Regions from separate parts of the Paenibacillus aurantiacus genome, predicted to be linked through region 3. Evidence: riboswitches for the same ligand, from Rfam matches in the RefSeq annotation. Region 3 holds a riboswitch; each other region holds the start of a gene.

Region 1 (7,823 bases), on a different contig from region 3:
GGCGACGGGCTGAAGCTTCGTCAGGTGCTCATCAACCTGGTCGGCAACGCGGTCAAATTCACGCCGCAGGGTTCCGTTCGCGTCGAGGCGCGGCTCGGCCGCATGGACGAGAACGCGATCGAAGTGCATTTCGCCGTCCATGATACGGGCGTCGGCATTCCGGAAGAGAAGCTGCCGCTGCTCTTCCAGCCGTTCTCGCAAGTCGATACGTCGCTTACCCGGCGATACGGGGGAACCGGCCTTGGCCTTGCGATCTGCAAAAACCTCGTGGAGCTGATGCGCGGGACGATTCACGTCGAGACGAACGAAGCCGCCGGCGCCACCTTCCGCTTCACGGTGACCGTCAAGCCATACAGTGAGGACGAACGCAGCCGTCAGGATAACGGTACCGATCTGACGCCCTGGATGACTCAGCCCGGCTGGTTCCATGACGCGTTGTCGGAATCCGAATCGGTCGTAAAGGCGTTGGAGAATCCTGCAGCGGCGTCCCTAATGGGTGCCGTCGATATCCCGATGCCCAATCCAGGCGCGGCCGATCAAGACGCCAGCTTCGCCGGCTCCGATTCAGCAGGCGCCGCAGCTGAGAACGCAGGCAGGCTGTCAGCCAGAGCCGAGCGTACGGGCTTGGACGGCCGATTGCCTTCGCGCATTCCGGAGATCAGCTTCGCCTCGTTGTTCGAGTCCGGCAACCGGGAGTTATCCTGCAGCCTCGAGGTCTTGCCGGATGAGCGCGAACCGGCGATCGGCGGCGGGGCGCCTCGGGTGCTAGTTGCCGACGACAATGAGATCAATCAGAGGCTGACGATCGGCATGCTGGAGAAGCTCGGCATCTGCGCCGATGTGGCCGCGGACGGCGGCGAGGCCGTGGCCAAATCAGCCGAGAACCGGTATGCGCTCATTCTGATGGATATGCGCATGCCGGTCATGGACGGCTTGGAGGCGACCCGCCAGGTTCTCGCCGCGAGCGGACCGCCGCATTCGCCCGTCGTCGTCGCCATGACGGCCAACGTCCTCCCCGCTGACCGCCAGCGCTGCTTGGAAGCCGGGATGGCCGACTTCCTGGCCAAACCGCTGCAGTTCGAAGCCGTCAAGCGGCTGCTGCAGCGTTACCGTCTGCTTTCCACCTCCTAGACAAGAAGGGCTGTTCCGCACGCGTCTCCAAGACGACGAACGGAACAGCCCTTCGTTTTCGTTCGGAACTCCATGTACACCGCAGCTAGCATGCAAGGCCTCGCTTATGCTGCTTACCCTCGCAGCAGCGATTCCGCGCCGTCGACGTACACTTCCGTTCCCGTGATGTGGTTGGATTCGTCCGAGGCCAGGAAGAGCACCAAATTCGCCACCTGCGCCGGCTTGCCAGGCCCGTCCTCAAGCGGCTGGTCGCCTTCCGGGAATTCCATCGGAATCGTCACCTCGGCAAGCTCCGGCTTGCGGTCCGTGTTCTGGTCGATATGCGTCGTGATCGCGCCCGGGCAAATCACGTTGACGCGTATGCCGAACTTGGCCAATTCAAGCGCAGCCATCTTCGTGAACGCGACTTGTCCGGCTTTCGACGTACTATATGCGCTGAAACCGATGTTCGAGAAGACGCGGTTGCCGTTGATCGAGCTGGTGACGATGATACTGCCTCCTTGTGCCTTCAACGCCGGAATGGCGTGCTTCACCGTAAAGAACGTCCCCTTGAGATTAATGTCGATCGTCGTGCCGAATTCCTCTGGCGTCATCGTCTCGATCGGCGCAAGCACGCCGTTGATGCCCGCGTTAGCGAAGACGATATCCAGCCGCCCCCACTTGTCCGCTACCTTCCGGTATGCGGCCTCCATGTCGTCGTTGCTCGAAATATCCGCGCCGATCGCGATCGCCTCGCCGCCTGCTTTCTCGATGCGCGCCAGCACGGCTGCGACGCGTTCCTCTTCCCGGTCGAGCAGCGCCACCTTGGCGCCTTGTTCAGCCAGCCGCAACGCCGCAGCGCGTCCGATCCCCGATCCCGCACCGGTTACGAGCGCGATTTTCCCTTGAACCCTGCCTTGCCCGTTTGCTTGTGCCATGCCACATGCCCCTTCCTCGCTAACTTGACTGTGCTTCCACTTAATACCCGTTTGGTATTTCCCAAAAACATGAAAGTCTATGCGAACGGACAAGCGCGCGTTATAGGTCTTGCCGCCTGATATCGTCGAAAACGCGACAATAACCGCGATAAACGGATCTTCGCTGCGATAACGGCTCATGTAAGCGCTGCCCCCAGCCAAATATCGCCATCCAAGCCCCAACGCACGATTCCGCGTCCGTTTACATGCAGCGCTTCCCGGGAGTATGATAGCTTCCGTACTAGCAACCAGCATCGCTGAATCTCCGAACAGGAGAACGGGGGAACCAATCGTGAACGCCGCCACACGGCGCTCACCGGGGTGAATCGGCCATTCTCGCGCAAGAAGCGCGGCGGCCGTAGGGCGACTCTAACCGCCCGAATCCGACAGCTAACCTCGTAAGCGTCATTAGAGGGGGTCTAACACTCATCGTTCGCACCGTGAACGCAGGGGTCTTACCTCTGCGTTATTTGGCGTTTCATAAAACGCGTCCAAGGTGAAGAACCTAACCTTTAAAAAGAGGTTTTGGGACGCGCGTGGGCACGGGTAAAGACAATACAATGATTCTTTCGGGTGGTGAAAGCGCGTGTTTACCGCAATTAAGCGATTATTAATCGGGCGGCCCTTGAAGTCGACAGAGCTCGGCGAACAGAAATTGAACAAGACGAAGGCGCTGGCGATTCTATCCTCCGACGCGCTCTCCTCGGTCGCTTACGGACCGGAGCAAATTTTGATCGTGCTGATGGCGGCCGGGGCCATCGCGTTCTGGTACTCGATCCCGATCGCGATCGGCGTGCTGGTGCTGCTAACGGCGCTCATTCTGTCGTACCGGCAAATTATCCATGCCTATCCGCACGGCGGCGGCGCCTACGTCGTCTCCAAGGAGAATCTCGGCATCTGGCCCGGACTCATAGCCGGCGGCTCGCTGCTGGTCGACTACATTCTGACGGTCGCGGTCAGCGTATCGGCCGGCACGGACGCGATTACGTCCGCGTTCCCGTCGCTGCACGATTATACCGTGCCGATCGCGATCGTGTTCGTCATCTTCATCACGATTCTGAACTTGCGCGGGGTGACCGAATCCGCTTCGGTACTGGCGTACCCGGTCTATCTGTTCGTACTCGCGCTGTTCATCATGATCGGCGTCGGCCTCTACGATATCGCCAGCGGCCATGTGCCGCCGGAGCTTCACGCATCCATCGGCACGCCTGTCGCGGGTATCAGTCTCTTCCTGCTGCTGAAGGCTTTCGCCTCGGGCAGTTCCGCGCTAACGGGCGTGGAGGCGATCTCCAACGCGATCCCGAACTTCAAAGCGCCCGCCCCCAACAACGCCGCGAAGACGCTCGCCGCGATGGGCTTGCTCCTGGCGCTGTTATTCTCGGGCATCGTCTTCCTGGCCTGGTATTACGGCATTACGCCGCACCCCCAGGTAACCGTCGTCTCGGAGATCGCGGAGCAGACGTTCGGCCGCAATGCCATGTACTTCTTCGTCCAAGGCACGACGGCGCTCATTCTGATTCTGGCCGCCAATACCGGCTATTCCGCGTTCCCGCTGCTCGCGGTCAGTCTCGCCAAGGATAAGTTCATTCCGCGGATGTTCACCGTGCGAGGCGACCGCCTCGGCTATTCGAACGGCATTCTCATGCTGGCCTTGTCGTCGATCCTGCTTATTATTGTGTTCAACGGCCAGACCGAGCACCTGATTCCGCTGTATGCGGTCGGCGTCTTCATTCCGTTCACGCTGTCGCAGACCGGCATGATGCTCAAGTGGATACGGCAGAAGCCGGAGGGCTGGAGACTCAAACTGACGATTAACGGGATCGGCGCGCTGATCTGCCTCGTCGTGACGCTGATGTTCTTCCTCACGAAATTCTGGCAAGTATGGCCCGTATTAGTGTTCTTGCCGCTCATTATTATGCTGTTCCGCAACATTCGCAAACATTACGATGCCGTTGGTGATCAACTACGGCTATCGACGTGCGAGCCACCCATTACGGTCGAGGGTAACGTGATTATTTTGCCGGTGGCGGGCATTACCCATGTCGTGGAGAATTCGCTGCGCTACGCCAAATCGCTGAAACCGGAGCAGATCATCGCGGTCTACGTGCCGTTCGAGCGGGAGGACGAGGCAGCCTTCGAGGAGAAATGGAAACAGTGGCAGCCGGACGTTAGGCTTGTTACGCTGCACTCCCCGTACCGCAGCATTATCCAGCCGCTGACGAAATTCGTCGATACGGTACAGCGCAAAGCGGGCGAGATGAATGTGCAGGTGACCGTCATCATCCCGCAGTTCATTCCGAAGAAAGGCTGGCACAATATTTTGCATAACCAGTCCAGTCTGCTCATCCGCGCCCATCTGCTGTACCGGCGCGACGTGATTGTGACAACGGTGCCGTACCATTTGAAGAAGTAGGGGGGACCTCCCCCCTTCACTTCCCCCTCCGCCGTAATGCTATCAGGTTAAGAAGGGAATCCGCCCCTTGGGCCCCACTTTTGTTGCTCCCTCCCCCTTCCCCCTCCGCCGAGGGGAACCATAGGACTTCGCCCTCTGGACTCCCCTTTTCGCGAAAGCGCGGTCGTTTGGTGGTCGGCGGTTTGCTTTTGAGCATGGCACGCTTTTGTCCTTGCGGACAAAGCTTCTGTGGGCCTGAAGTCAGTCCTAAGACATAAGCCTGTCAACTTTAGGCCTATGTGGCTTCACCGGACGTTTTTCCTTAACATGACAGCATTACTCTCCGCCGAGGGGAACCATAGGGCCCCGGCTCAGCGTATGCTTCCGAAGCACGCTTTCCGCCGGAAAACGCTTAGGACAACCCGATATACCGTCTTTCGTTACGCGGCCGTCTTCGAAGTGTCCTTTCGGGGTAAGCCCGCGATTGTCCTGTCGGACAAAGCTTTCGTCCGCTTTACGTTTCAAACCCAAAATGATCAGCTGCATAATTGCCTACACAACAAGAAAGCAGGGGCCGCAATGGCACCCTGCTTTCTTGTTGTATTTGTTGTATTGACGGGCTCAAACCAACGTCGGCCCCCTACTCTTGACGGTCCGGCAGCTGCTGAACGTAACTGTCCGAATACTGCAGCAGTTTGAGCGCGTTGTCGTAATCTTGCTGCGTGACGGTCTCGACCGGCTTCGCCCCATCTCCTGTCAGCGGATATTCTAGGCCATCCTTGAACGCGACGCCCGGGATATAGAGCGATTGCCCGCTCAGGAACGAGCCCGACGGCAAATAATAGCGCTGCGGAAGCAAGTTGTACGTCTTCTGATTGAGCAAATCCTGCCCGAAGTGAACATGATCTTCGATCGAAATGCCGAGCAAATTCATCACCGTCGGCATGACGTCCGACTGGCCTCCGATCTGCTGCTGCCGAGAAGGATAAGTTACGTTGTCGCCGGCGATAATGAATGGGATGTTGATCATGTCGGTATACGTATACGCCCGGCCGTAGATCTCTTCCATCAGCGCCTTATCGTCGCTGTCGAGCGAATACTTCGGCAGGCCCAGGTGGTCGCCGTAGACGAGCAGGATGCTGTTCTCCCACACGCCACTCGCCTTCAGCTCCTCGATGAACTTGCCCAGCGCGTAGTCGGCATAGCTCTGCGCGCGAATGTAATCGCCGACGAACGTGCCCTGATAACGCTCCGGCAGCTTGATTTTATCCTTCTCCTCCGGAATGGAGAAGGGATGATGCGCCGTCATCGAGATGACGTGGGCGTAGAACTTCGTGCCCGCGTCCTGCTTCTTCTTCAACTCCTCCGCCGTCTTGCGGTAGAGCACCTCGTCGGATGCGCCGAAGAACACCTTATCTTCTTCGGTGAAGAATGTTTTGTCATAGTAGTGCGTAAAGCCGAGCGCCTTGTACAAATTCTCCCGGTTCCAGAACGCTACGTCGTTCGTGTGGAAGTTGTACGATTCGTAGCCGCTGGCCTCCAACAGCTTCGGCATGCTCGGCAGCGCCTTGTCCGCATACTGCATCGTCGCCGCGCCGTGCGGCGGGATGTAGAACGACGTGTTCACGACAAATTCCGCATCGGACGTATTGCCCTGCCCAACCTGCTGGAAGAAATGCGGGAAGTAGAAGTTGTCCCGCGCCAGCTTGTTCAAATTCGGCGTCACTTCCTGACCTTCGATCTTCAAGTCGATCAAGAAGTTCTGGAACGCCTCCATCTGCACGATAATGACGTTGCGCCCTGCGGCCGCTCCCGTCAAATTCGGCGACGCCGGCTCCTGGATGCCTTTCATCGCGTCGATCGCATCCTGCGTAATCTGATCCGCCGCGACGATCGTCTCGTCCTGCTGATCAGCTACCGTGAACGCCTCGTAGTTGAGAATGCCCATCTCTTCGGCTTGCTTGATCTCGTTCATGCTGGCCCGGTTCGGCCAAATGTTGAGCAGGCATAGCGCCGCGGAGACGATGAACAAGACCCCTACGGTGCCGCGGTTCAATCTGCGGGCGCTCCGGTGCCGCCAGAGCCGATGGTTCGCGCTCCGGTAGATGAGCAGCGGAATCAAGATAATATCGGTGAAGATGAACAAGAAATACGGGTCCAGCAGCTCGAACACGCTATCCTTGACCGCCGTCACCTGATTCACCTGCTCCAGCGCATGGTACGTCACGATGACGCCGAAATATTTGTAATACATAATGACTGCGAAGAAAATACTCGTAAACAGCAGGTTCAGCGCCATGTAATAGATCAGCTTGCGCTTGGATGCGAACCACTCCAGCAAGCAAAACGCCAGCCAGCAGAACGGCAGCTCCGTGACGAGCGGCTGCCAAGTCGGCGTCGTGTCAAAGATGACGTGCCAAGCCAAATACCCTTTAATGAGCATAATAATCGTAAAAAATATGAACGGTCGCGTGCTTATCAGACGATGCGTCGTCGATAAGGACATGATCGCACCTCCCTATCCCCCAAACAATCTGCCTTCCGCCAGTAAACCGAATAACATTGTATATTATGCGCCCGCCGTGGGCTGATGTCAAAATGGAAATACCGCTTCCATCCGCTGGTAATAGCGTGCAAAGACAGCAAAAAAACCATGCCCCTGGCAGGAGCATGGTTAGTATCGCAGACAAGGGCAGCCTCCCCAGATGGGGGTATACGCAGCGGCGGCGCTGCATGATACCGATTGCGCGGCATGCGGCATTTCGCCAGAACCGCCGATATCGGCACCGTGAGCGGCACCGTTATCGGACCGCCGCTTTGCCGCTATTTGGCACGGGCTTATTCGCCGCGCAAGTAAGACTTCGGCAGAATGCCCCGGCGGGTCTCGCCATTGGCGCGCAGCGCATGATACGCCCAGTACGGGTCGCGCAGCATCCCGCGGCCGACCGCGACCAGATCCGCATCGCCGCTTGCGACGACGGATTCGGCCAGCTTCGCATCGTCGAGGTTGCCGACGGCGATGACCGGCAGCCCGAGCGCCTGCTTGATTTCGCGCGCGAACGCCACCTGATAGCCCGGATAATTGCCCGGCTTGCGCTTGCCAGCCGGTCCTTCCCCGCCCGTGCTGACGTGGAACGCGTCGGCGCCGGCCGCTTTGTACTGCGCAAGCACCGGCAGCAGATCGCTCAGGTCGTAGCCGCCGTCGATGTATTCGATCGCCGACACGCGGAGGATGAGCGGCATGCCTTCCGGCATCTCGGCCTTCACTGCGCGAATGACCTCTACGCCGAAGCGCGCCTTGTCTTGGCCGTATTCATCCGTCCGATCGTTGATGGACGGCGAGT
Region 2 (7,823 bases), on a different contig from region 3:
CGGCTGCGCGTAGCCGCCTACCGTCGCTCCGCTCGAGAATGTCGATCCCGCGTAGGCAGGCATGGTCGTCGCGTGCACCGGTGCGCCAAGATTGCTTGCTGGTACGGCGCTTGCCGCATATACAGGCTGCTCGCGCCCCGGAGCTCCCTGGCTCGAAGACTGCACCGCGTAGTCGGTCGTTTGCCGTTGCTGTTGTTGCTGCTGCGTATAACGGCGTGCTACCGCGTCGGCCCGTTCCGCCGCTTTGGTGTCTTCATATTGCTTGGCGGCTGCCTGTTCGGCCAGCTGGATGGCCCTCTTCACCATGTTGCCTGCGTCCTTCGCGCGTATGCCGCCCCAACCTTCTTTTTGGACGGTCTCGTAAAAGCCCAGATCTTTCGCCAGCTCGTATTTTAATTGCTCGCTCATTGTGCTTCTGCGTCTGCGACTCATTTGCCTTGTCCTCCTCTATGCCTCTTTACGCTCTAGTGTGTGCTCCTCGCGTTCGCCTATGCGCCGGCCTCCCGCCGTTTTTATCCAGCACAAAAAGAACGCGAGCTGCTTCGCGCCGCTTGAGCCCCGGACATCCCCTAAAGGATTAATCGCGTTGTTCAAGCCGCGCGAAGCAATCGCGTTCTTGCTTGTCGTGCTATGTGGAAGGGAACGTTTATTGCAAATAGGTTATGCGAATCTGGCCGTCGTCGCTATCCACGGTTACCTCGACCGACTCGGTCAAAATATCCGCATAGCTGTAGGACACCCGCTTGAACGCGTGCGCCTCCTGGTCCAGTTTCACAATGAATACAGAAGGGTAGATCTCTTCCAACACACCGGTACGTTCGATGGTCTTTCGCCGACCACCGTTAGCTCGAAGCCGAATCTTGGCGCCCACATGGGCTTCCAGACTGCGTTTGATTTCCAACAGCGCATTTTTTGCCATTGTCCACTACCACCTCTTTCCTTGTCCATTATAGCGCGACTGAGGTGGTTTGTCAAAAATTTATATTATAACAGCGAACAAAATAATCTGTCAATAAATTTTTTGTAGAGTTTTTCGGGTTCATGCATATTTGACTAAAGTTGCGGTATATTAAACAGTTGGCTTCACGCCCGTCAGCGTTTTGGGCTTTGGCAGGCCCACCCGGTATTTGCCAACCGTCTCGATTCCTCCTACGCCGTCGAAGCCGCTGATAGTCCCTTGAATGACGTCTGGCAGGTTGATCGTCTCTTTAATCGGCGTAAAGGCCGATTTGATCGCAATATACACCGGATCCAGCGCGTGAATGAGCACGCGACCCGGCGAACTCGCAAAATTCGCGCCTGCGTACAGCAGCGCCTCGAAATGGGACTGGCAGGCCCCTGCTACGACGATTAGCCCATCGCGGCTTTTCTCGTAGTCCCGGGCAATCCGGACAGCATTGACGAAATTCTGCGAATTTTTGTAACTGGCCAAACTGTACAAATCGTTCGTCATCCGGTTCTTCAGCACCCCGTCATGGCCGGTGATGACGACAATATCCGGGTGTAACTGCGGCAGCAGGCTCCTGACCGTCTCCGCCATTTGCGACTCGTGCACATAAACGCCGTGCGCCGGCACCCTCATTTGGGCGTACAACTGCATACTCTTCTTTAAATAGTTCGCATCCCCGTCCAGATGCAGCACCTTGCCTGGCATTTCGAAGAACGGATGCTTCGTCTCCGTCAGCGCCAGTCGCTGCCCTACATCCCCTTTCATCGCCTGCTGCTCCCGCTGCTCCTGCATCCGCTGAAGCGACTCGTATTCCTTCACGCGCGCCATCCTGGCCGCGCCGCTATACTCCGGATTAGGCACAATCGCCAAGTCGTCCATAGGCGAGTCGGCCAGCAGCCGATAGTCCGTTCCTTTTAGCATAGCCGACTGATGGTGTAGCGATGCAATGCGAAATAGGACGTCCCCGCCATACGATTTGCGGACGACCAGGTCCCCTTGCTTCATGGGCAAATCACCTCTTCGTCTATCGTATGGGAAGGGGGGGCGTTTGGTGCCCCTGCCATAGGCCTATTTCGAGGGCGGCTGCCCTGCTTCCCTCCCCCCACCCCCTCCGCCGCAATGCTGTTAGGTTAAAAGGGGCTCCGCCCCTTTGACCCCACTTTTGTTGCCCCCTCCCCCTTCCCCCCGATGCTGTCAGGTTAAGAAGGGCTCCGCCCCTTTGACCCCGCTTTTGTTGCCCCTCGCCCCTTCCCCCTCCGCCGAGGGGAACCAGAGGACTTCGCCCTCTGGACTCCCTTTTTCGTGCTGACACGTTTGTTCGCGGGTGGCGGGTGGGTTCGAACGTGGCACGCTTTTGTCCTCGCGGACAAGGCTTCAGTTGGTTTTGATGTTAGTTCGAAAGCCTAAGTCTGTCGACTATAGGCCGTTGGTGCTTCAACCGGCGTTTTTCCTTAACCTAACAGCATTGCCCTTCCCCCTCAGCTGAGGGGAACCATAGGACTTCGCCCTCTGGACTCCCTTCTTCGTGCAGCCACTATGGCTCGTGAGCGGCGGGTTGCTTCGAGCGGGCACGCCTTTGTCCTGTCGGACAAAGCTTCAGTGGGTCTTGAAGGCCATCCTAAGACATTATGGCTTCATCGGTCGTTTTTCCTTAACCTGACAGCATTCCCCCTCCGCCAGGGGCTCCAAGGGCGCTGCCCTCCTCCCTTTCGGCTGGCCTTAGTCGACTTCCGGAAGTCGCCGCTCTCTTGCGTCTTGAAACGCCAAAAAACCGTGCCTGTTCGGCACGGTTACCTTGCAGCTAACTCTGGAGCTCCCTAAAACCCCGCGGCGATCAACGCCCGGCTGAGCGCGGCGAACTCCTCCAGCGAGAGCGTCTCGCCCCGGCGGGACGGATCGATGCCGATAGAGGCGAGAATCGGGCCGAGCTGCTCCCGGTTGGCTTTGCCCACGTAGGCGGTCAGGTTGTTGGCTAGCGTCTTGCGGCGCTGCGCGAAGCAGGCCTGAACGGTGCGGAAGAAATGTCCCTCGTCCTCTACCTGTACCGGCGGTTGCTTGCGCACGGCTAACTTAATCACCGCGGAGTCGACGTTCGGCTGCGGGATGAAGACCGTATGCGGCACGATGCAGACAAGCTCTGCTTCGCAGTAATACTGTACGGCGACGCTGAGGCTCCCATACTCCTTACCGCCCGGCTTGGCCGCCATCCGCTCAGCCACTTCCTTCTGGATCATAACGACGATGTTCTCGAGCGGCAGCTTCTCCTCGAGCAGCTTCATGAGAATCGGCGTGGTCACGTAATACGGCAAATTGGCCACGACGCTGACGCCGCTCAGCCCTTCGAACTGCCGTGCCATGAGCTCGCTCAAGTTCAGCTTCAACACGTCGCCATGCTCGATATGCACGTTATCCGTATCCGCGAAAATATCGCCCAGGATCGGGATTAAGCGATCGTCAATCTCAATGGCTGTCACACGAGCCGCTTCGCTGGCGAGATGCTGGGTAAGCGCGCCGATGCCGGGGCCAATCTCCAGCGCCCCCTTGGTCTTGTCGAGGCCGGCGGCGGAGACGATCTTGCGCAAAATATTTTGATCGATCAGGAAGTTCTGTCCTAGACTCTTCTTGAACGAGAAGCCGTACTTCTGGATAATATCCTTCGTCCGCTTCGGTGTCGCTACCTCGATGTTGATTGTCATTGGCCGCTTCCTCCGGTTTCTTGATCCATCTGCGCCATCGCCTGGTCGAATTCCTCCCGCGTGATGCGGAACATCGTGCAGCGCTTGAAAAACTGCTTACCGTTCGCGTAGCCGATGCCGAGCAAATTTCCCATGCGCAGCCTGCGGTCCGCCGCGGCCGGATGCACGAGTAGGCCCGCCCGCATCAGATCGTCCCACGTAATTTGCGGGTCGCCTGCTTGTCCTTTGATCGCTTCCGTTCGGATGCTCGCAAGCGCGCGGCGAATGGCCTCCGGCTTCGCGTTCTCCACGCCGATGTCGCCCTTATACAGCGCCTCCTCTTGCGGCAGGAAGGCATGCTTGCAGCCGGGTACGCGCTGCGCGACGATTTTGCGGATGCGCTCACCCGCATGGTCCGGATCGGTGAATATGATGACGCCCCGGCGTTCATGGGCAAGCGCCACCCGCTTCAACACCGCTTCCCCGATGGCAGATCCTCCGGTCTCGATGGTCTCGGCCTCGACCGCTCGTTTGATCGCGACGGTGTCGTCCTTGCCTTCGACGACGATGATTTCTTTGATCATGGACTACCCTTACATCCCTTCCGGACAAACGTACAAAAAGAAGAGGCGAGGCCTCTTCTTATCATGGCATAATTGCTTCGGTTTGACGATAAATTGTAACTACGACCACCTGCGGCGCGCTAGATCGCCTCGGGCTTTTTGGGACCCAGCACGTACACGGTGTAGCCCTTCTTGCGGCCGAACTTCTCCGCATAGGCTTCGCTGTCGTAATACACGTCGATCTTATTGCCTTTGATGGCACTGCCGGTATCTTCCGCGCGGCGGAATCCGATGCCTTCGATGTACACCCACCAGCCGATCGGAATGACCTTCGGGTCAACCGCGATCGTACGGCCCTCCGTGACGCGGGAGCCGGATCTCGTAATCCCATACCCTGGATGGGATTTGGTTTTACCCGTCGACGCCAGATCTGCCGAATATGCGGTGAGCGTCACATTCTTCAGCGTCTTCTTCGCTTTGAACGACACCCCGCCCTTGGTCAGCGTGACCGCTTGCGCCACCGGTTTCTTCGTGCCGACCGCCACGACTTGGTTCACCGTATCGCTTTGGGTCGACTTTGAGACGAAAGTATGCGAGACAAGCTTGCCGTCCGCGAACACCTTCTCGTATTTCTTCACGACAACGCCGGACTTACCTGTTTGAATGGTTTTCTTCTTGCCTTCAAGCAGTGTCGGATCGGCCTTGGTAACAGTAGTGAATGGCACTTCATACTCGCTTTGAACCAGATGCTTATCGATCCGGACGACCGTCACGGTCATGTTCGGCTCGATGGCCGCGTCTTTCGACGGCAGCACTTTGTCTTCACTGCGAATCGATATGTGAGCTTGATCGATCGCTGCCTGTACCGTTCTTTCTGTCGTGTACACCGTTCTTACATTGCCGTCAGCCTTCACGGTCAGGGGAACCGCTTGTTCGATGACCACCCGATCACCATCTTTTACGCCCGCATTCAAAGGCAGCGACACCTTATCATACGGCCCCACCGTAATGGCTTGTTCATCCAGTAGGCGTTGCAGGACCCATTGTTTGGTTTCCACAATGTTTTCTTGTCCATTCAACACTACGGAGACGCGCTTGTCAGCCGTTCCGTACAACAACACCAGAAACATGAAAGTCATAGCGATTGAGATCATAGCGCTTAGGACAATTAAACGCACGTTCTCATGCTTCCATCGCAATGCGAAAGACATGCTGGATGATCGTTTCCCATGGGTGTCCTTAACTTGGATTATGCCCACTTCTTCGGTCCTCCTTACATAGCCCCGCCGCCCTGTTACGCATGAAATAGATTTAGACGCGTCGACTATTAGATTTAGCGTGCACAAAGCCCGCTTCTTCCAATTACTCCCTCAAACCTCCTCCATGAATCACACTATGTCGCCACAATTCGCAATATTCAAAATAAAAAGAAGCCGACGACAGAAGATCTGTTTCGTGGCTTCCTGTGGGACACGGGTAGCATGGAATGGATGCACGAGTTGATCTCTCTTATGACGCTTGCGAGGTTAGCTGTCGGATTCGGGCGAGAGAGTCGCCCTATTCGGCTCGCAGCGCTGTTCAAGCGCGCAGCAGAAATTCACCCCTAGAAGAATTCAACGCGACCTGCGCACCCCGCGTACTACCCGCGGCGCAAGTCCTCATTTGGTTCCCCCGCTCTCCATTTTGGAGACTAAGCGTTATTGGAAAAGGAATACATCTTGAAAGCCCTGAGATGAATGATACCGTCTTTTGCTCCAGATTGTAAAGATGAGATAAAGGACGATTTTACCGAATTTAAAGGAAAAACTCTCGAAAAAACCGCAATTTATCCAACCAAAACAAGTTTTTTCACCCGAATCATTCAAATTCCTCTCGTTTTGGGCTATTTTCGTCCGATGGAAAAACATTTCCTGGCGTTTTCGCTTGTGATTTCCGCGATTTCTTCCATAGTTTTCCCTGTAATTTCCGCAGCGGTTTCTGCTACAAGATGGACGAAAGCAGACTCATTTCGCTTTCCTCGATGAGGGTGCGGTGCCAGATATGGAGCATCGGTTTCGATCAGAAGACGGTCAAGCGGAACCTTCGCGAGCACCTCTTTGGGCACCCGCGCATTCTTGAACGTAACCGGTCCGCCGAACGAAATATAGAAGTTCATATCCAAGCACTGCTTGGCCGTCTCCCAGCTGCCGGAGAAGCAGTGCATGATGCCACCGACTTCCTTAGCATCGCTTTCTTTCAAAATCCTAACAACATCCTCGTGTGCATCCCGATTATGGATAACAATCGGCTTGCGCTTGGTCTTAGCGAGCTCGATCTGCTCCCGGAAGACCCGCTTCTGCACATCCTTCGGAGAGGTATCCCAGTAGTAATCGAGCCCGATTTCGCCGATCGCGACCACTTTCGGATGATCGCACAGCGAGGCGATCCAATCGAGGTCGGAGGGTCCATAATCGAGGCTGTCGGTCGGGTGCCACCCTACCGCCGCGTAGATGAATTCGTACTGTTCGGCGAGCGCCATGGTCGTCGGGATCGTCTCTCGGTTAAATCCGATATTGACCAAGATTTCGACGCCGGCGGCTCGTGCCCGTTCGATGACTTCCGCGCGGTCGTCGTCGAATTTATGGGAATCCAGATGGGTGTGCGTGTCGATTAACATGAAGGGTGAAACTCCTCTCTACTCCAGTTCAAACAGCTTGCGAAGATCGGGACTCAGCTTGCCCGCCGATTCAAGCAGCGGCTCGTATGGGTAATACAAATGGTATTTCCCTCTGTGGGTGCCGGTAATCGAGCGGATAATATCGGATTTCTTCGAAATTTCCGAAACATCGCCGTCGCGATCCAGTACAAGAATCGGCGGTTTGTCGTTTTTCTTCGCGTCTCGCGTCCCCGATCGGTAGACAGCATACGCCAAATCAAACGGAAAATCGACTTCCAAATGGTAATCCGGGTTCAACCCGATGGCGGTAAACTGCTCCCGTATGGAAGCCCACAGCGACTCGTCCGCATCATCCATCGTTACATACTTATACAGCTTGCGGTCCATGAATCGGCGGCATAAGTCGGCTAGCAGCGCGTCCTGCTCCGACTGCCAGATCGTAAAGGCCGTCTGCATCGTAGCCTCATCAAGCGCCAGGTAGCTCTCCACGTCGATCGTGCCGCTAATGAGCCTGCGAATCGGTTCAATCATCCACCCGAATGCATAACCATTCATATGGAGCTCTTTGGCTCGACGCAAGATTTGTCGCAGTATAATTTCCGAACTGCGGGTGACCGGATGGAAATAAATTTGCCAATACATCTGATACCTGGACATCAAATAATCCTCGACGGCGTGCATCCCGCTCTCTTTGACGACGATGCGTCCCTTATGAGGCCGAAGCACGCGCAAGATGCGTTCCAGATCGAATGTACCGTAGTTAACACCTGTGAAATAAGCGTCCCGCAGCAAGTAGTCCATCCGGTCGGCATCCATCTGGCTGGATACGAGACTGATGACGATCGGCTTCTCGTAAGTTTTGCGTATGACCGCCGCAACCTGCTCTGGGAAGGAGGGATCGACCTCTCGCAGGACGCGGTTGATTTCGGTATCTTCTAATAATATGCGACATGTCCAATCCTCGTGATGGGTATCGAACA
Region 3 (7,823 bases):
CCCGAGCGGATCTTCGATATAACGCCTCGCCATCTCCGGATCGGTCGTTAAGTTCTGCACGGCCAGCGGGCGCGCATTCGAGAAGCCCGGATACACCTTCTCTACGATCCGGCCGACGACGACCGATAGCTTCGGCGGCTGGAAGGCGAGCTTCAGCCACGGTCCCGTAATGATCGCTCCGGCCAGCGGCGGTTGTCGGCGCAGCAGATAGTTGATAGCCACGTTGCCGCCCATACTGTGTCCAAACAAAAAGCGCGGCAGCGCCGGATAGCGCTCGGCCGCCTGCTTGAGCAGCCAATCCACCCCTTCGAGCAGCGCCTCGTAGGCGGGGGTATGGCCGCGCTTGCCTTCCGTTCGCCCGTGTCCCCGCTGATCGAACGCGAGCACCGCCCACCCGTCAGCCGCGAGCATGCCTGCCACATGCTCATAACGCCCCGTATGCTCGCCCATACCGTGCACGAGAGCGACGACGCCTTTGACGGACGCACCCAGCTCAGGCGTCCACTCGCAGCCGTACATGCGGGTGCCGTCCGCCGCTCTCCAATCGAGCTCTTTGTGGATCATGCGTTTACCCCCTTTTTCCACACTTGGATGATCCTTCTCTCATTAGTATACCCGCCCGCCGTGGCTCTCGTCCAAGCGGGAATGGACAATGACGCAGGAGAAAAAAGAGACTGGCCCTTCGAACCCTGACAAACTGTTGTCAGGAATAGATGGCTATACTGAAATTAACCGAAAAAGAACTGTTTTAAATTACGCGGCTCCAAGGTATCATATGTGAAGGTCAAATATGGAAAACGCATCGGCCGACACACTTGGACCAATCCAAGCGAGAAAGGAAATAATAACCACATGAACACAAAACCTAAATCCCCCGGCATCGTCATCGCAGGCCTCCTCCTTGCCATCTTGATGGCATCGATGGACAACACGATCGTCGCGACCTCCATGGGCACGATCATCGGCGAGATGGGCGGCTTGGACAAATTCGTCTGGGTGACCTCGGCCTACATGGTCGCCGAGATGGCCGGCATGCCGATCTTCGGCAAGCTGTCCGATATGTACGGGCGCAAACGCTTCTTCGTCTTCGGCATCATCGTCTTCATGCTCGGCTCAATCCTGTGCGGCACCGCGGACTCGATCGTCGAGCTATCGCTCTATCGCGTCATTCAAGGCATCGGCGGAGGCGCTCTCGTCCCGATTACGTTCACGATCATGTTCGACGCCGTCCCTCCGCAAGACCGCGGCAAGCTTGGCGGCTTGTTCGGCGCCGTCTTCGGCATGTCGAGTATTTTTGGCCCGCTGCTGGGCGCGTACATTACCGATTACATCGGCTGGGAATGGATCTTCTATATCAACCTCCCGCTTGGCCTGCTCTCCTTCGCGATGATCGCGTTCTTCTATAAGGAATCGCACGAGCACAGCAAGCAGCCGATCGACTGGTCCGGCGCGTTCACGCTCATCTGTGCGATCGTCTGTCTCATCTTCGCGCTGGAACTCGGCGGCAAAGAATACGCATGGGGCTCCGGCCAAATCCTCGGCTTGTTCGCAGGCTTCGCGGTCTTCGGCGCCTTATTCCTATTCATCGAATCGCGCGCAGCAGAGCCGATCATCTCATTCAGCATGTTCCGCAACCGCCTGTACGCTTCGAGCAACCTGATCGCGATGCTGAGCGGCGCAGCGTTCATCACCGCTTCGGTATACATCCCGATCTTCATCCAGGGCGTGCTGGGCGGCAGCGCAACGAATTCCGGCCTCGTGCTCCTGCCGATGATGCTCGGGTCCGTCGTCACCGCCACGGGCGGCGGCTTCCTGCTCACCAAGCTGCCGTATCGCTCGATCATGATCCCGACGCTGCTTATTCTCGTCGTGGGCCTTGCCCTGCTGACGACGCTGTCGCCGGATTCATCCCGTGTCACCGTGACGGCCTATATGATATTGGTCGGTCTTGGCATCGGCGCGTCGTTCTCCGTGCTGAGCAACGCCGCCATCCACTCCTTCTCCGCCAAACAGCGGGGAGCCGCGAGCTCGACGCTCAACTTCCTGCGTTCGCTCGGCATGACGCTCGGGATTACGATCTTCGGCATTCTGCAGAGCCACGCACTGACGCGTAAGCTGACCGACTCCTTCGCCGGCAGCAACCAAACCGTGCCGGAAGGGCTCGACTTCAGCGATCCGCATGCGCTGTTGAACCCGGCCGTCCGCCAGAACATTCCGGGCGATGTGCTGGACAAAATCACGGATGGCCTTTCGTCCTCGATCACGTTCACGTTCGCGATTGGCATCATCCCGGCCGCGCTCGCCTTCGTCTGCGCGTGGATCATGAGCAAGGAACGCATGGATCCGGCGGCGGAAGAAGCCGAATATGCAGCTTCGCACTAACGCCTCACGATAGAGCAAGGCCCGGAAGCAGCAAGTCTGTTCCGGGCCTATTTGGCATGCATTAGGCTCCCCCGATACCGAGCTATCGCGACCTCTTCGGCGGGATTCGCCTCCGTTAATGAGCTGTGGATCGCTATCGCGCATGAATCCACACTGGTTTTTCGGAGGGACGTCTCCTCTCCGATAATGCGCTACAGATTACTATCGCGCTCCAATCCACCGAATGTGTACGCCTGCTGGCACGCTCACCGATGCGCGATCAGCCTCTCGCCATCCTACATCCGTACCTCCGAACGCCAAACAACCGGCTGCCGCTTCGGCCTGCCGGTTGTCCTCTTCCTCTTCCTTGCCATTATGCGATCACTTGCGCGTCAATCCCCGATCGGCATCATGTTGATCGAGACGATCTCCTCGCTGCGTTCGCCTGGTTTCCACTCGATGCGCAAATCCGGCACGGGCTCTGTCCAGATATCCCCGCCCGCGTCCAGGACTGCGCCTGCAGCAGATTCGGCCGCGGCGGCGTCCGCCGCTTCGGCTTCATGCAGCTCGTCGAACCAAGTCAACTCCGGTCCGCAATCCCGCACGAGAAAACGCCCCTGCCGCGCATCGCCCGCCCGGTACAGCTTCAAATACGCGCGGCCGTCCTCCACGGCCAGCACTTCAACGATGCCGGACGCATGATTCATCGACAAGCGTACCCGTTTGCCGAGCCCGCTCGTGAGCGCCTTCGCTTCCTCGACCAATTCATAAGCGCGGACCAGCGGCAGCGCATGCGTCTCGTGCACGCCGTTCGGATCCGCCATGGTCAAATAATACGGCGCCACGCCGGCCCAGACGAGCTTGTCGAGCAGCTCGCCCATCACAACGGCATCGTCGTTGATGCCGCGCATCAACAGCGTCCGGTTCACGACGATGACACCCGCTTGCTGCAGCGACTCCAAGCTCGTCTTGGCTTCCGCGGTCAATTCGCGAGGATGCGTAATATGCACCGTGACGTAGATCCGCCGCTCGGGCGTCGAATACGCGCGCAGCAGCTCCAGCAGCGCTTCGTTCTCGTATATTCGACGCGGCTGACGAACCGGAAGTTCCGTTGTCAACCGAATAATCTGCACGTGGCTGATCGCGCGAAGCCGGCCAAGCAGAATCGTCAGCTGCTGCAGAGAGAGACCGAAGCTGTCGAATCCGCTGAGCAGCACGTGGTTGATCTCCGGATGACTGGCGATGTACGCAAGTCCCGGCTCGAGATTGGCTGAGTCGGTCAGCCACTCCGGCGCGATGTTCAGCAGCGCGCTCGAACCATACGCATGCTGGCAGCCCGGCACGGTATCCCGCATGTCGTCGTGCGGCGGGATTGCCCCGGCGCGTCCGTCCAGCCGGTTCGCCGGCTCGTGCAGCAGACGAAGCGGATCATCCGGATCGTTCCAATCAATAAGGTTCGAATAATAATCCGCTTCCTCCGGAAAGCGGAGCAGAACATCGTCTATCCGCGGCTGGCCACCGGCAGGGGCAGTCGACGCCCGCATGACGGCTGGATTCATTGGGTCCTGGCTTGGCATGGCAGAAACCTCCTTCTCCTGTATTAGTTAATCGATAACGGATAAGGGCCTCTTCATGAAAAAAAGACCAGCGCATGCGCCCATAAGCCCCCGTGTAACGAGCGGCAAGCTTGCGGACTACAACCGGGTCTTCATGAAACAACAAAAAGACCCGTCAATTCGGGTCTCCTGAATGTGAGCGAAGTTGGTGCTGATCACGGGACCCATCTTCTGCTGACGAGGTTAGCTGACGGACTCGGGATAGATGGTTCCCTACGTTACCGGCGTAACGACTCGCCCCTGCCAACAGGCACATAGACCTGCAAGCGTTCCGGCCGCCGCATCCTCTCCTGCGCGAAGCAAGCGAAGCGCGTTCGGGGCCGAAATTGGTTCCCCCGCTTCCCGTTCCTTGGCGTCACGGGAATTAAGCGTACGATAAGTTTACCTCGATCTGTCTGAATTGTCAAACGAATAATCAAACTTCCACCTCTCCATAACCGCTCGTCGTCCCGGACGCACCGCCCGGTTCCCAATCCGCACCTCCATAAAAATAGACCGTCCTAATCTAAGCGGTCATAATCCAAGCGTCTGCTCCCATAAGTTAAATCAGGCACACTCGCTTTCATCGCTGGAAGCCGGGTGTGCTACGGCTATATGCAGGTCACCGCTCCGCTACTTACGCACATGCGCCAGACGGCGGAATAGCTTGACGCACATGGCCAGCCAGCAAGCGCTCACCCAATACCCGCCGAGCACGTCGGACGGATAATGCACGCCCAGGTAGATGCGGGAAATGCCGATGCAGCCGATCATGCAAACGCTGAACGCGATGAGTACGCCGCGCCACCGCTTCGACGGCATATGGCGCCATAGCAAATACGTCAGCAGCCCGTAGAACGTGAAGGCCGCCATCGAATGCCCGCTTGGGAAGCTGTAGCCCGTCTCCTCAATGATCCGATGAATGTCCGGCCGGGCGCGCTCGTAGAGCCGCTTGAGCCCTTCGTTCAGCAGCGTCGAGCCGAACATGCCGCCGATCAGCAAATATAATTCTTTCCGATGCTTCAGCACGACGAAGAGCATTGCCGCCGTCCCGAGCACAAGCGGAATGACGACTTTGCTCGAGCCGATCGTCGTCAACGTCTTGGCGAACGACGTCAGTCCCGGCGATTCCATACCTTGGATGAAATCGATGACCGCCAAGTCGAAACGCATCAATTTCTCACGCGATACGAGCATCGCCAAGCCTTCAAACCCCGCTGCCGCCAAAATCAAATACACCCACCACAGCATAATGATAAGAACCCCCAGGCCAATTTATGTATAAGGTCCGGTACGAGCCGGCACGTTTACAAATACTTATTATAGGCCAAGTGCATGCAGGAGTGAAATCCGTCCATAAATCCTCGCCACCCGGGCAGCCTAGCCGTGTCGGAGGCGCGACAAGCCGCATAGACTGATCATAATAAGGGAGGATGGCGATATGCAGGCGAGAAGCGACAGCAATGTCAATGGCATTGACGTGAGCAGGTATCAGGGCGACGTAAATTGGAGCCGGGTCAAAGCGGCTGGCAAGTTATTCGCCTTCATCAAAGCCTCGGAGGGCAACAGCTCGACCGACCCTCGTTTCGAACGCAACGTCACAGGCGCCAAGGCGGCGGACGTGAAGATCGGGTTTTATCACTACGCGCATCCGGAGCGCAACACCCCAGGCGCCGAAGCGGCGCACTTCGTCGGCACGATCAGCGGCTACGACGCCGATTTCCCCCACGTGCTCGACGTAGAGGGCGCGGCGTCCTCCATCGGCGCGGCGGCGCTCACCGACTGGGTCGACGCTTGGCTGGAGGACGTGCGCAAGCAGACCGGACATCCCGTCATGATCTACTCCGGCGCGAGCTTCGCGAGATCCTATCTCGGCAAGGAGCTGGCCGAATATCCGCTCTGGGTCGCCCACTACGGCGTGAACAAGCCGATGGACAATGGCACCTGGGGACGTTGGGCCGTCTTTCAATATTCGCAGAGCGGACAGACGGACGGCATAAGCGGCAATGTCGACTTGAACGTCATGGAACGCGCTTTTTTCGATCAATACACCGGTACGCACACTGAAGTAGAAGACGTCGATACGACGAAGCCAGATACGATCAAAATCGTCATCAACGACAAACTCGCCGGATACGGACGCACCATCGAGGGCCACGTATTCGCCCCGCTTCGCCAGATCGGAGCGGCGACAGGCAATCCGGTCAGTTGGGATAACGTCGAGAAGCAGCCGCAATTCGGCGCGACCGCCGTCGACAACTTCTCCGTGATCGATTCGACGACATACGTCCCCGTGCGCACGGCGGCGAACTTGCTCGGCGGAAACGCCTATTGGGACGGCGAGACGAAGAAGGTCTATATCTATTACCGCGGATAGCGAGCCGAACAAAAAGCCGCGCCCGCCTGGCAGCATGCTGCTCGGCGGGCGCGGCTTCTCATTGGGACGAAAGCTTACGCTTGTTTCTCAATTTGGGACAGGAATTCGGCCTCGAGCTTGTCGAGGTGCTTATCCATGCACTTGCAATAGTAATCCTTGCGGCACATCGGGCACGGGATATTCAGCAGACGGTTGGCCGCTTGCAGATTCCACTCCGGGTTTTTGCTAAGGAACAACCGATATTTCGACTTGTCATGAAGGGTCACAACGTACTGGTACAGTTTCGTTTTGTCATTGATATCCGACACTTGCATGTCCGTGATTTTCGGGTTGAATGCCATTGTTCAGACCGCCTATTTTCAAGATTTTTATGTAAAATAGCATAGCGTGTTACACCTCTTGTTGTCAATTTATTGTCCCCCTTCCTGCCGGGATTTAAACGTTGCCGGCATACAAAAAAAGCGGAGCCCTCACGAACGCCGCCTCTTATGTAGTATTTCCAATCCGCTTATTAGGGGAGTAAGCCGACGATCATGCCGTTGCCCGACCGGCTGACAACGACATTCGCGAATTTGGCCGTGCGCTCCACGTCCGCTCCCGTTCCTTCCGGTATGAAATAGTGTTCGATGCCATATTCGATCCGGAACCCCTCCCACTTGCCATTAAGCGCGACCTCGCCGTCTTGGAGCGCATCTCCCTCCAGGTACAGCCGGCTGAACCGATAGACGCCCCCAGCGTCCGGCGCGAGCACGACCTTGATCTTGGCGCCGTACCCGAGCTCCTCCAAGGTGGGGACCTCCTTCTGCGGCGGCGTCGATATCCCGTAATTCAGCTGCACGTAATCGCCCTGCAGCAGCGAGCGCGGGTCCAGCGGGGCCAGCTCCAGCTTGACCGTCACGCCGCTCGCCAGCGCTGTCTCGTTGACCGCGATCATGCCGCCCAGCAATGCGCCTTGGAGGAGCAGAATCGAGACGAAGACTTTGGCGCGCAAGCGCGGTACCGGCGTGACTGTCGCCATTGCCCCGCCGCCGAACCGACGATCGTAGAACGCCGTCAGCGCGATGGCTAATGCGCCGGCCAGCGCGAGGCTGAATGATTTATGCAATAGCTTCCAAGCAGTATCGTAATACTTGACGGCCAGGAAGACGGCCCAGGCGGCCGCGCCCCAGCGGTAGTAAAAGCGGGGCGCTCCGTGCGACTGCGCCAGCAGCAGTGCCGTCAACGCGCCGAAATAAATCAAGCTGGCAGCGATGAAACGCGCCATATGACCGGCTTCCTCCCACGTGAGCAGCAAGCCTAACGCGAGAAGCGCCAAGTAAGCGGAATAGCGCAGAGACCGCTTACGCTCCGCGTTCCGAACGAGCGGCCCAGCCGAAGCCCAAGCGAGTGCATTGACCGCGAACAAGGCGGCCAGTTCGTGCCATCCGTCTTGCAGCCATTCGGGCAGAGCCGCATCCAGCAGCCAGAAGGCGTACACGTTCGCCAGCGCA
Region 4 (7,823 bases), on a different contig from region 3:
GCATCCGCTTGCTTGACCAAATTAAGCTGCGCTTCCGGCGTCATCGGCTCCCCGGACAGAAGCGAGCGTCCAAGTCCGCGCGCGAGGGCTTCGTTCTCCATCAGCGACGGCAGGCGGTTAATGATCATGTTGACGAGCGAGAAGGAACTCAGCTCCGGATCCATCGTCATGGTCGAGCCGTCGGAGATATCAAGCTGCATCTCCAGCAGCTGTTGAATCAGTTTAATATGCCAGGCGACGCTCTCGTCCACGGTCAAATCCGCGTACTGCTGCTCCAGCAGCGCCCAGCCGGACTTAAAGCTGCTCCACTGCGCGCTTGTGCCGAACGCTGCGCCATACTTGGCGTCCATCGCGTCGACAAGCCCGATGCGCTGCTTCATCTCGGCTTTGATCGCTTCGACTTGGCTGGCGGCCAGCTTGCTGCCGTTGTCGACCATGCTGCGGCTCTTCTGCATCTGCATCATGAGCGTCTTCACGGGCGCGAGATACGTCACGCCGTCACGTTCCTGCTTCGACACTTCAATCGACGATTGCAGCGTACGGAACAGATCGACGGATAGGATAGAGATGGGGATGAGGACAAGCAGTCCGATGAGAAGGAACTTCTTCACATAGGACAATCGGTTCATGATGTATACAAACGGAGCGAAAACTTTCACACGCCAGCTCCCCCTTCGATGATTATAGTACTAGTTTAATAGGGGAAACCGTTTCCATCAACAAGAATCGACATGAAATATCGCAATCCAACCTAGTAAATTAGCCCCACTTCTACTAATATTAGGATTTGAAAACCATTCCTTGTTCGGTTGTTCATCGGCTATCCAAATAACACCTGCGTTCGTGCATGCCGTTGCACGGATCGGCAGCGCAGAAGCCCTCGTAAGCGGCAGTGGTTAGGTTGCCGTTCTGTGAAACCGGATGATTGGGCTATTCCGTTTACGATCGCGTGTGCGACTTTCCTCCGGTAGTCATCGGCCTTCATGAGCGCGGCTTCCTCCCGATTCGTCATAAAGCCTCCGCACTCCGTCAGAATAGCAGGCATCCTCGTTTTGCAGATGACGTAGAAGTCGACAGCCTTTACGCCTCGATCTCGAAGGCCGGTAGACGCGATCAGCTCTCGTTGTACCTCAGTCGCTAATCTATGGGAGGCCTCCGTTCTGGCCACCGCCGTGAACGTTTCAATCCGGTTTGAAGCAACCCCCGGAAAAGACGGAAAGCCTGTTCTCGGAGATGGCCGCATCGACCCCCTTCTCCAAGGTTTCGAAAGCGCCGGCCCATAAGAGGTAGTCCCCCTATGAGATACTGCCACGCAACAAATAGCGCCACAGGGTGTTCTCCCCGTGGCGCTATTTGCATTTATCCCTGGAGCGCTTCCTTCAGCGTCTCCGGCGAGTTGTCCCACCACTCCGCATTGTGGCTGACGAGCAGCCCCTTCAGCGCGGCCTTCTCGTCGGCCGTCAGCTCATCCAGCACGTAGCGCCGCTTGATGGCGTAATCGAGCCGGTTCACGTGGTCGGCGAGAATCTTCCACCCGCGCTTCGCCTCCGAATCGATCAGCATCGGACAAGCCGTCGCGCCGGCATAATACGAGCCGCTCTCGTTACGGTCGACCGCGACCCATACAATGTAGCACAGGCGTCCGTTCGGCGTATCTTCCTTATTCGGCGTAAACTTGATGCCGCGCTCGATCTTGCTCTTGGCGTGCATGGCGCCTACATCTATATAAGCCTCGCCGTTATCGATCATGACGCAGGAGACTTGGCTCAGATCGATCGTACCCGCACCGAACCCCTTGTGCGCCTTGTTGCTGACAACGTTCAGCGCAAGCTGCTTCTTCTCCTTCTTCGGCGCCTCTTCCCCTGCCGCCGGCTGCTGCTGGCCTTGCTCTTGTTCGGACATCTATTCCAGGCTCCCTTCCCTTTGAAAACCGTGCTCCAAGGCACGGCTCTACCATGCTTAGATCCAATACTGGCGCGGGTTTGCCGCGCATGTCCACACATTAATTCCATTTTAGCTAATAATCCTGGAAAAGCAAACATATACATGCCTTAGATGCTTGTCAACGGGAGGGAATCGTTCAATGACGCCACGTCTTGCCAAACGCTTGCTGCTCTTCGCCGTCGCCGCCGCCCTTCTCGGCGTGTCGGCGCGGGAAGGGTTCGGGGATGCCTGGGTATCGCAATATACGTACGCCTTCGCGCCGTCCCATATGGACGTTTCGCCGACGGCCAAGCCCGGGTCGGTCCAAACCGCGCCGACGCCCGCCGCTCCCGCGGTCCCCGCACCCAAGACGACGCTCCCCCAGACGAACGTGCCCGTTCCGGAATCGGTGCTCAAGCCGAAGCCGGTCGCGCTCAGCAAACGCGTCGTGGAATACCACATCGACGTCAGACTCGACGAACAAAGCAAAATGCTCACGGGCGAGCAAACGCTCACGTGGACAAACCCCGGCAAGTCTGCTGTATCGGAAATGTACTTCCACCTCTATCCGAACGCGTTCGAAGCGCCGGACACCAGCTTCATGCGGGAATCGGGCGGCAAACTGCGAAGCGACAAGGCGACGTCGGCGGGCGTAGGCAGCATGACGATTGACTCGCTTCAAACGGAGAGCGGCGACAGTCTCCTCCCAAGGCTGCATTACGTGCAGCCCGATGACGGCAATGCCAGCGACAAGACGCTGGCCAAGCTGCGACTGCCCGATACCATTGCGCCCGGCGAGAGCGTAACGCTGAAACTCGGCTTCACGGTCAAGCTGCCGCAGGTATTCGCGCGGATGGGCTATTACGGCGATTTCGTCATGGCTGGCCAATGGTTCCCGAAGCTTGCCGCCTACGAGACGGCCGGAACGCGGGGGCGAAGCGCAGATGGCTGGAACGCGCATCAGTACCACGGCAACTCGGAATTCTACAGCAACTTCGGCATTTATAACGTGCGGATCAACGTGCCGGCGGACTATACGGTCGCCGCGACCGGCTTTCAGACGAAGCCGACGAATGCGGACGGCGGGCGGCGGACGTTCCAATTCTACGCCGACGACGTGCACGACTTCGCGTGGACCGCTTCACCCGATTTTATCTATAGCGAAGAAGCCTACTCGACAACCGGTATTCCAGGCGTCCGCATCAAGCTCTATCTGGATCCCCGGCACGCCGAGCTCAAAGAGCGCTACATGCACGCCGCCAAATCCGCGCTCGGCAAGTTCGCCCAGTGGTACGGCACGTATCCATATTCGACCTTGTCCATCGTCGTGCCGCCGGAAGGCGCAGGCGGCGCGGGCGGCATGGAATATCCGACGCTCGTCACGAGCTTCGAGGCCGATTCGCCAGACCCGTCAATCGACAGCCTGGAGCGAACGGTCGTGCATGAAGTCGGCCATCAGTATTGGTACGGCATGGTCGCGACCAACGAGTTCGAGGAAGCCTGGTTGGATGAAGGCTTCACCTCTTATGCGGAGGACAAAGTCATGGAGAGCGCATACGGCCTCGAGCCCAATTTGACGCTGGAAGCCAGCTACATGACCAATCCCGCCCCGCTTAAGCAGCTTTCGTGGTCCTATCACAGTTCGGATAGTTATGCCGAGAATGTGTACATGCGTGCCAAGCTCGTGCTGGTGGGCATTGAGAAGCAGGTCGGCGCACCGACGATGCGCAAAATTTTGCGGACCTACTTCCAGAAGTATAAATTCAAGCATCCGTCCACGGCCGACTTCCAGCGCATCGTCGAGCAGGTCACCAAGACGGAATGGGACGACTACTTCAGCCATTTCGTCTACGGCAGCGACATGGCGGATTATGCGGTCGAATCGATCACCGTTCGTCCCGTCGCCGAGAAGGGGAACAAGCAGTACGAATCGACCGTGCTGGTCAAGCGGCGAGGCGGGGCGAACGGGCCCGTGCCGGTCGTGCTCCAGTTCGCCGACGGCACGACCATGCCGAAGGTTTGGGAAGGCAAGGAGAATCAAATGGTCTATAAAGTCTTGCACCCGGCCCCGCTGCTTTACGCAACGGTCGACCCGGATTACGGTAACGTGCTGGATAACCGGCACATCAACAATTACTTGAAGGCGGAAGTGCCGGAGAAGACGCGCACCCGCTGGGGGATCGGCTTGACCAAGCTGATCGAGAGCCTGTTCGCGTCGCTGGCCTGGTAATGGCCGCCAGGACAGGCAAGAGAGGAGGATCGCGGCATGAGGCGGCATTTAAAGCAAGGCTGGTGGCTGACGGGACAGCACTTCTTCATCGTAATCGTCCTGTTCTTGTACGAACTGCTCTGGGGCTTCTTCCTCTACCGGACCATCGATTCGATCGTGACGCCGCTGCTGCAGCGGTATCCAGGCATCGAAGGCGGCGAGGACGCAGTGAGACTATTCTTGACGGAAGCGCAGTTCCAATTGATGAAGACCGATCTCATCCATCCTTATTTGTGGCTGTTCGCGTCGCTGCTGGCCGGGCGCATGCTCATCACGCCACTGGTGAACGCCGGCCTGTTCTACTCCCTGCACGCATCGGAAAGCGAAGGCGGCACCCGCTTCCTGGCCGGTATCCGTGCGGCTTGGAGACCGGTTACGCTGCTGTACTTCCTGGAAGTGGCACTGACGATCGCCCCGGGCATCTGGGTAGTTCCGCGGTTGTACGAGGCGCTGATTGGCAGCGATACGTTGGCGGAGCTGAGCGCAAGCGCGCTGCCGCTGGCCGGCGGATGGTTCGCGGGGGCCGTCCTCCTGCACTTGCTGTTCCTGGCCATGCAGTTCGGGGCAGTCACGGGCAAGGGCGCGTTCGGCGGTCTCAGCGAAGGGCTGAAGAAGCTGCTGCCTTTCGCGGGCGTCTCCCTCCTTATGTGGGCGATCGGGCTGCTGCTCAGCCTCACGGCGGCGTCGGTATCCATGCTATGGGCAGGATTGCTCGCGCTGGTCCTGCACCAAGGCTTCCATTTCGTGCGCACGATCATGAAGGTATGGACCGTGGCGGCGCAATTCGCGGCCTGGCAGTCGAATGAAGCCAAAGAAGGATGAGAATTGAAGGTGGAGGGCAGTGCCGATCAGGTACTGTCCTTTGCTGTTGGAAAAAGAAGCTTGCGCAAGGAAAAACAGCGGATCGGGACGGTTCATGACCGGAAAGCGGGGCAGAGGATGGGGACTGTCGATAGAATGGGTGTTGAACCGATAGAAAGAGAAAAATAGATACGATATAATAGCAAAAAAGTTGCACTCTTAGAATTCTAATCTGTGAACAAATTGTGAACTTAGAAGGGAATATGTGAAAATGATCGAATTATAACGCGGAATGAAAAAAATGCCGAATTCTCGCAAGAGAAACGGGGGAACCATCTTTGGGTGAATTGATCCCGGCGAATGCAAACTAGCATACGCCCGAGGCGATCATAGGGTACCTTCAACCGAACCCCACAGCTAACCTCGTAGGCACCGGAAGGGGTTTCTATTCTTGAAGAAGTTTGCTGCTCTGCTGATTGGCTTGGCCATGATGCTTGCGTTCCAAGCTGGAAGCGCATTCGCGGATTCCAAAATGGACGGCGTCATCGCCGATCTGATCGGCACGCCATACAACTATGGCGGCACCACGACTAAGGGGTTCGACTGCTCCGGATTCACGATGTACGTATTCAAGAAATTGAACGTCTCGATTCCGCACGCGTCCTCCTCGCAAGCCAAACTGGGCAAGAAAGTGGCGAAAGCCGACTTGATCCCAGGCGACCTCGTATTTTTCAATACGAGCGGCAAAGGCATTTCGCATGTCGGCATTTATGTTGGAGACGGTAAGTTCGCTCACTCGTCTTCCAGCAAGGGCGTAACTATCAGCGGACTTAGTGATTCCTACTATCAGAAGCGCTATGTCACGGCCCGCCGCGTTATGAGTCCTGAAACCTTTGAGAAATATGCCGACGAGCCGTCGGACGAAGTGGTCGACACGACTGACGTCGATTAATTCGCGACCGGGATCGATCGCCCCCGCGTTCGATCCCAAACAACGAGCCGCCGTGTTTGTTCCCCCGAACAAGCACGGCGGTTTGCTGTTCCGCCATACTTGCCGGTATAAGTCATCCTTCACCTCGAATGCGGGCCCGTGAAACAAGCTGCAGCGCATTTCGAGGCTAATTCGGATTAAATTGTTTGATTATTCTAATAATTATAGAGGGCAATCAAAGACGTAGCCGTAATGTGCGGGGATACCGATCGTGCCAATCCGTTCTCAACGCCGCGTGTTAATTTCGTAACGCACCCACCAGAACGTCCGTCCGACTTGCACATCCAGCGCCGTGCCGACATCCGCGAACAACTGATGCAGTTCAAAGGCCGACGAGCATCCTTCGCTTCTTCGATCGGCAATGACGACCATGGCCCCTTCTCCAAGACGCGCGTGCCACGCCTCCAGGAACGCATGCCGTTCCTCCGCCTTCAACTCGCCTAGGCAAAAGCAGGCCAGTCCGGCCTCGTAACTGCCCGATATGCCCGTCAATTGGCCCGATCTAATCGTCTTGGATGCCGGCGGCAGCAGCCTTGGCGTACGCGATCCCGCGACGCGCAGCACCCGCCTGCCTTCGAGCGTGCGGCTCAGCGCATCCTCGACCTGTCTCCACTCGTTCCATCTCTCCTCCAACGTCTCCCGCCATCTCTGCATACATACCCTCCCGATTGGTGTTACTTCTAAACGTATGAGACGCCGCTCAGTTTCTGAACCAAAAACAGGTATAATGAGAAGCAACACTTCTTCTCGAAAAGGAGCTGACTTTCGATGTCTTCATCCTCCGAAGCGCTGCAGGCGTTTCATCCCGTCCTGGCCGGCTGGTTCGGCCGCGCGTTCGGCGAGCCGACCGACGTCCAGCTGCAGGCATGGGCCTCCATCCGAAGCGGCCGACATACGCTGATCGCCGCGCCTACGGGCTCTGGCAAGACGCTCGCGGCGCTGCTGCCCTGCCTGGACCGGATCGTCCGGGAGAAGCACGCTGCAGGCAGAGACTGGACGGCCGGCGTACGAACCTTGTATATTACGCCGCTGAAAGCGCTCAACAACGATATTCAGCACCATCTGGTCGGGTTTATCTCCGAGATCGAGCAGGACGCGAAAGTCCGAGTCGCGGGTAAAGGCGATGACGACGGCTGGCCAGGAGTCGCGACGGCCGTCCGTACAGGCGATACGCCTTCCGCAGAGCGGGCCCGCATGGCGCGCAAGCCGCCCGAGGTGCTCGTCACCACGCCGGAATCGTTATACCTGCTGCTTACTTCCGCCAAAGGGCGCGCGATGCTGCGGACAGTGAACGCTGTCATCGTGGACGAGATACACGGCATCGCCGGCGATAAACGCGGCGCCCATCTGACGCTCGCGCTGGAGCGGCTGACTGCCCTATGCGAAGGTCGCGTTCAGCGGATTGGCGTCTCGGCAACCCAGAAGCCGATGTCCCGCATGGCGCGTTTTCTCGGCGGATGGGCGCCTCGGGACGCCGCCGCCGAACGCGATGCTGGAGATGCCGGGGGTGACGGGGATGACAGGGATAAACATTCGCGCGTCTTGGACAAGCGCACTGCTGATCTGGATGAGGACGCGGAAGAAGCGCAGCCGCTGCGGCATGTGCTGGGCTACCACCCGCGGCCCGTGGCGATTATCGAGAGCATGATGGCCAAGACGATGCATGTGCGCGTGACGATGCCGGACTTCAGCCGCCCCGCGCAATCGCGCGAAGCGGCGGTGTGGACGCCGATCGTCGAGCGGCTCCTGCAGCTGATGGAAGGCGCCTCGTCCGTGCTGCTCTTCGTGAATAGCCGCCGGCTGTGCGAGCGGCTCGTGCTGCGTCTGAACGAGCAGACC

What was found. A riboswitch is a leader RNA that binds a small molecule or an ion and turns the genes downstream of it on or off. The one in region 3 is predicted to bind cyclic di-AMP.
Region 1: linked by a shared signal. The riboswitch ahead of kimA (potassium transporter KimA) and the one ahead of ACFFSY_RS07075 (KamA family radical SAM protein) in region 3 are both predicted to bind cyclic di-AMP.
Region 2: linked by a shared signal. The riboswitch ahead of ACFFSY_RS00275 (resuscitation-promoting factor) and the one ahead of ACFFSY_RS07075 (KamA family radical SAM protein) in region 3 are both predicted to bind cyclic di-AMP.
Region 4: linked by a shared signal. The riboswitch ahead of ACFFSY_RS32605 (C40 family peptidase) and the one ahead of ACFFSY_RS07075 (KamA family radical SAM protein) in region 3 are both predicted to bind cyclic di-AMP.

The regions. Positions count from the first base shown of each region.
Region 1 covers NZ_JBHMDO010000022.1:291,197-299,019, reverse strand. Annotated here, with positions in the region: gene ACFFSY_RS12915 (response regulator) at 1-1,131, shown strand, start outside; gene ACFFSY_RS12910 (SDR family oxidoreductase) at 1,245-2,048, opposite strand; cyclic di-AMP (ydaO/yuaA leader) riboswitch at 2,333-2,508, shown strand; gene kimA (potassium transporter KimA) at 2,674-4,500, shown strand; gene ACFFSY_RS12900 (LTA synthase family protein) at 5,120-6,985, opposite strand; gene ACFFSY_RS12895 (NADH:flavin oxidoreductase/NADH oxidase) at 7,318-7,823, opposite strand, start outside.
Region 2 covers NZ_JBHMDO010000001.1:54,251-62,073, forward strand. Annotated here, with positions in the region: partial or broken gene ACFFSY_RS00250 (small, acid-soluble spore protein, alpha/beta type) at 259-432, opposite strand; gene veg (biofilm formation stimulator Veg) at 647-919, opposite strand; gene yabG (sporulation peptidase YabG) at 1,070-1,954, opposite strand; gene rsmA (16S rRNA (adenine(1518)-N(6)/adenine(1519)-N(6))-dimethyltransferase RsmA) at 2,767-3,645, opposite strand; gene rnmV (ribonuclease M5) at 3,642-4,208, opposite strand; gene ACFFSY_RS00275 (resuscitation-promoting factor) at 4,328-5,446, opposite strand; cyclic di-AMP (ydaO/yuaA leader) riboswitch at 5,687-5,894, opposite strand; gene ACFFSY_RS00280 (TatD family hydrolase) at 6,070-6,843, opposite strand; gene ACFFSY_RS00285 (HD domain-containing protein) at 6,862-7,823, opposite strand, start outside.
Region 3 covers NZ_JBHMDO010000015.1:43,752-51,574, forward strand. Annotated here, with positions in the region: gene ACFFSY_RS07065 (alpha/beta hydrolase) at 1-564, opposite strand, end outside; gene ACFFSY_RS07070 (MDR family MFS transporter) at 853-2,382, shown strand; gene ACFFSY_RS07075 (KamA family radical SAM protein) at 2,754-3,938, opposite strand; cyclic di-AMP (ydaO/yuaA leader) riboswitch at 4,137-4,358, opposite strand; gene ACFFSY_RS07080 (phosphatase PAP2 family protein) at 4,590-5,207, opposite strand; gene ACFFSY_RS07085 (GH25 family lysozyme) at 5,398-6,333, shown strand; gene ACFFSY_RS07090 (hypothetical protein) at 6,408-6,674, opposite strand; gene ACFFSY_RS07095 (GDYXXLXY domain-containing protein) at 6,845-7,823, opposite strand, start outside.
Region 4 covers NZ_JBHMDO010000053.1:36,067-43,889, forward strand. Annotated here, with positions in the region: gene ACFFSY_RS32580 (methyl-accepting chemotaxis protein) at 1-659, opposite strand, end outside; gene ACFFSY_RS32585 (N-acetylmuramoyl-L-alanine amidase) at 821-1,243, opposite strand; gene ACFFSY_RS32590 (YwhD family protein) at 1,360-1,902, opposite strand; gene ACFFSY_RS32595 (M1 family metallopeptidase) at 2,084-4,153, shown strand; gene ACFFSY_RS32600 (hypothetical protein) at 4,190-5,014, shown strand; cyclic di-AMP (ydaO/yuaA leader) riboswitch at 5,286-5,440, shown strand; gene ACFFSY_RS32605 (C40 family peptidase) at 5,445-5,945, shown strand; gene ACFFSY_RS32610 (hypothetical protein) at 6,210-6,638, opposite strand; gene ACFFSY_RS32615 (DEAD/DEAH box helicase) at 6,753-7,823, shown strand, end outside.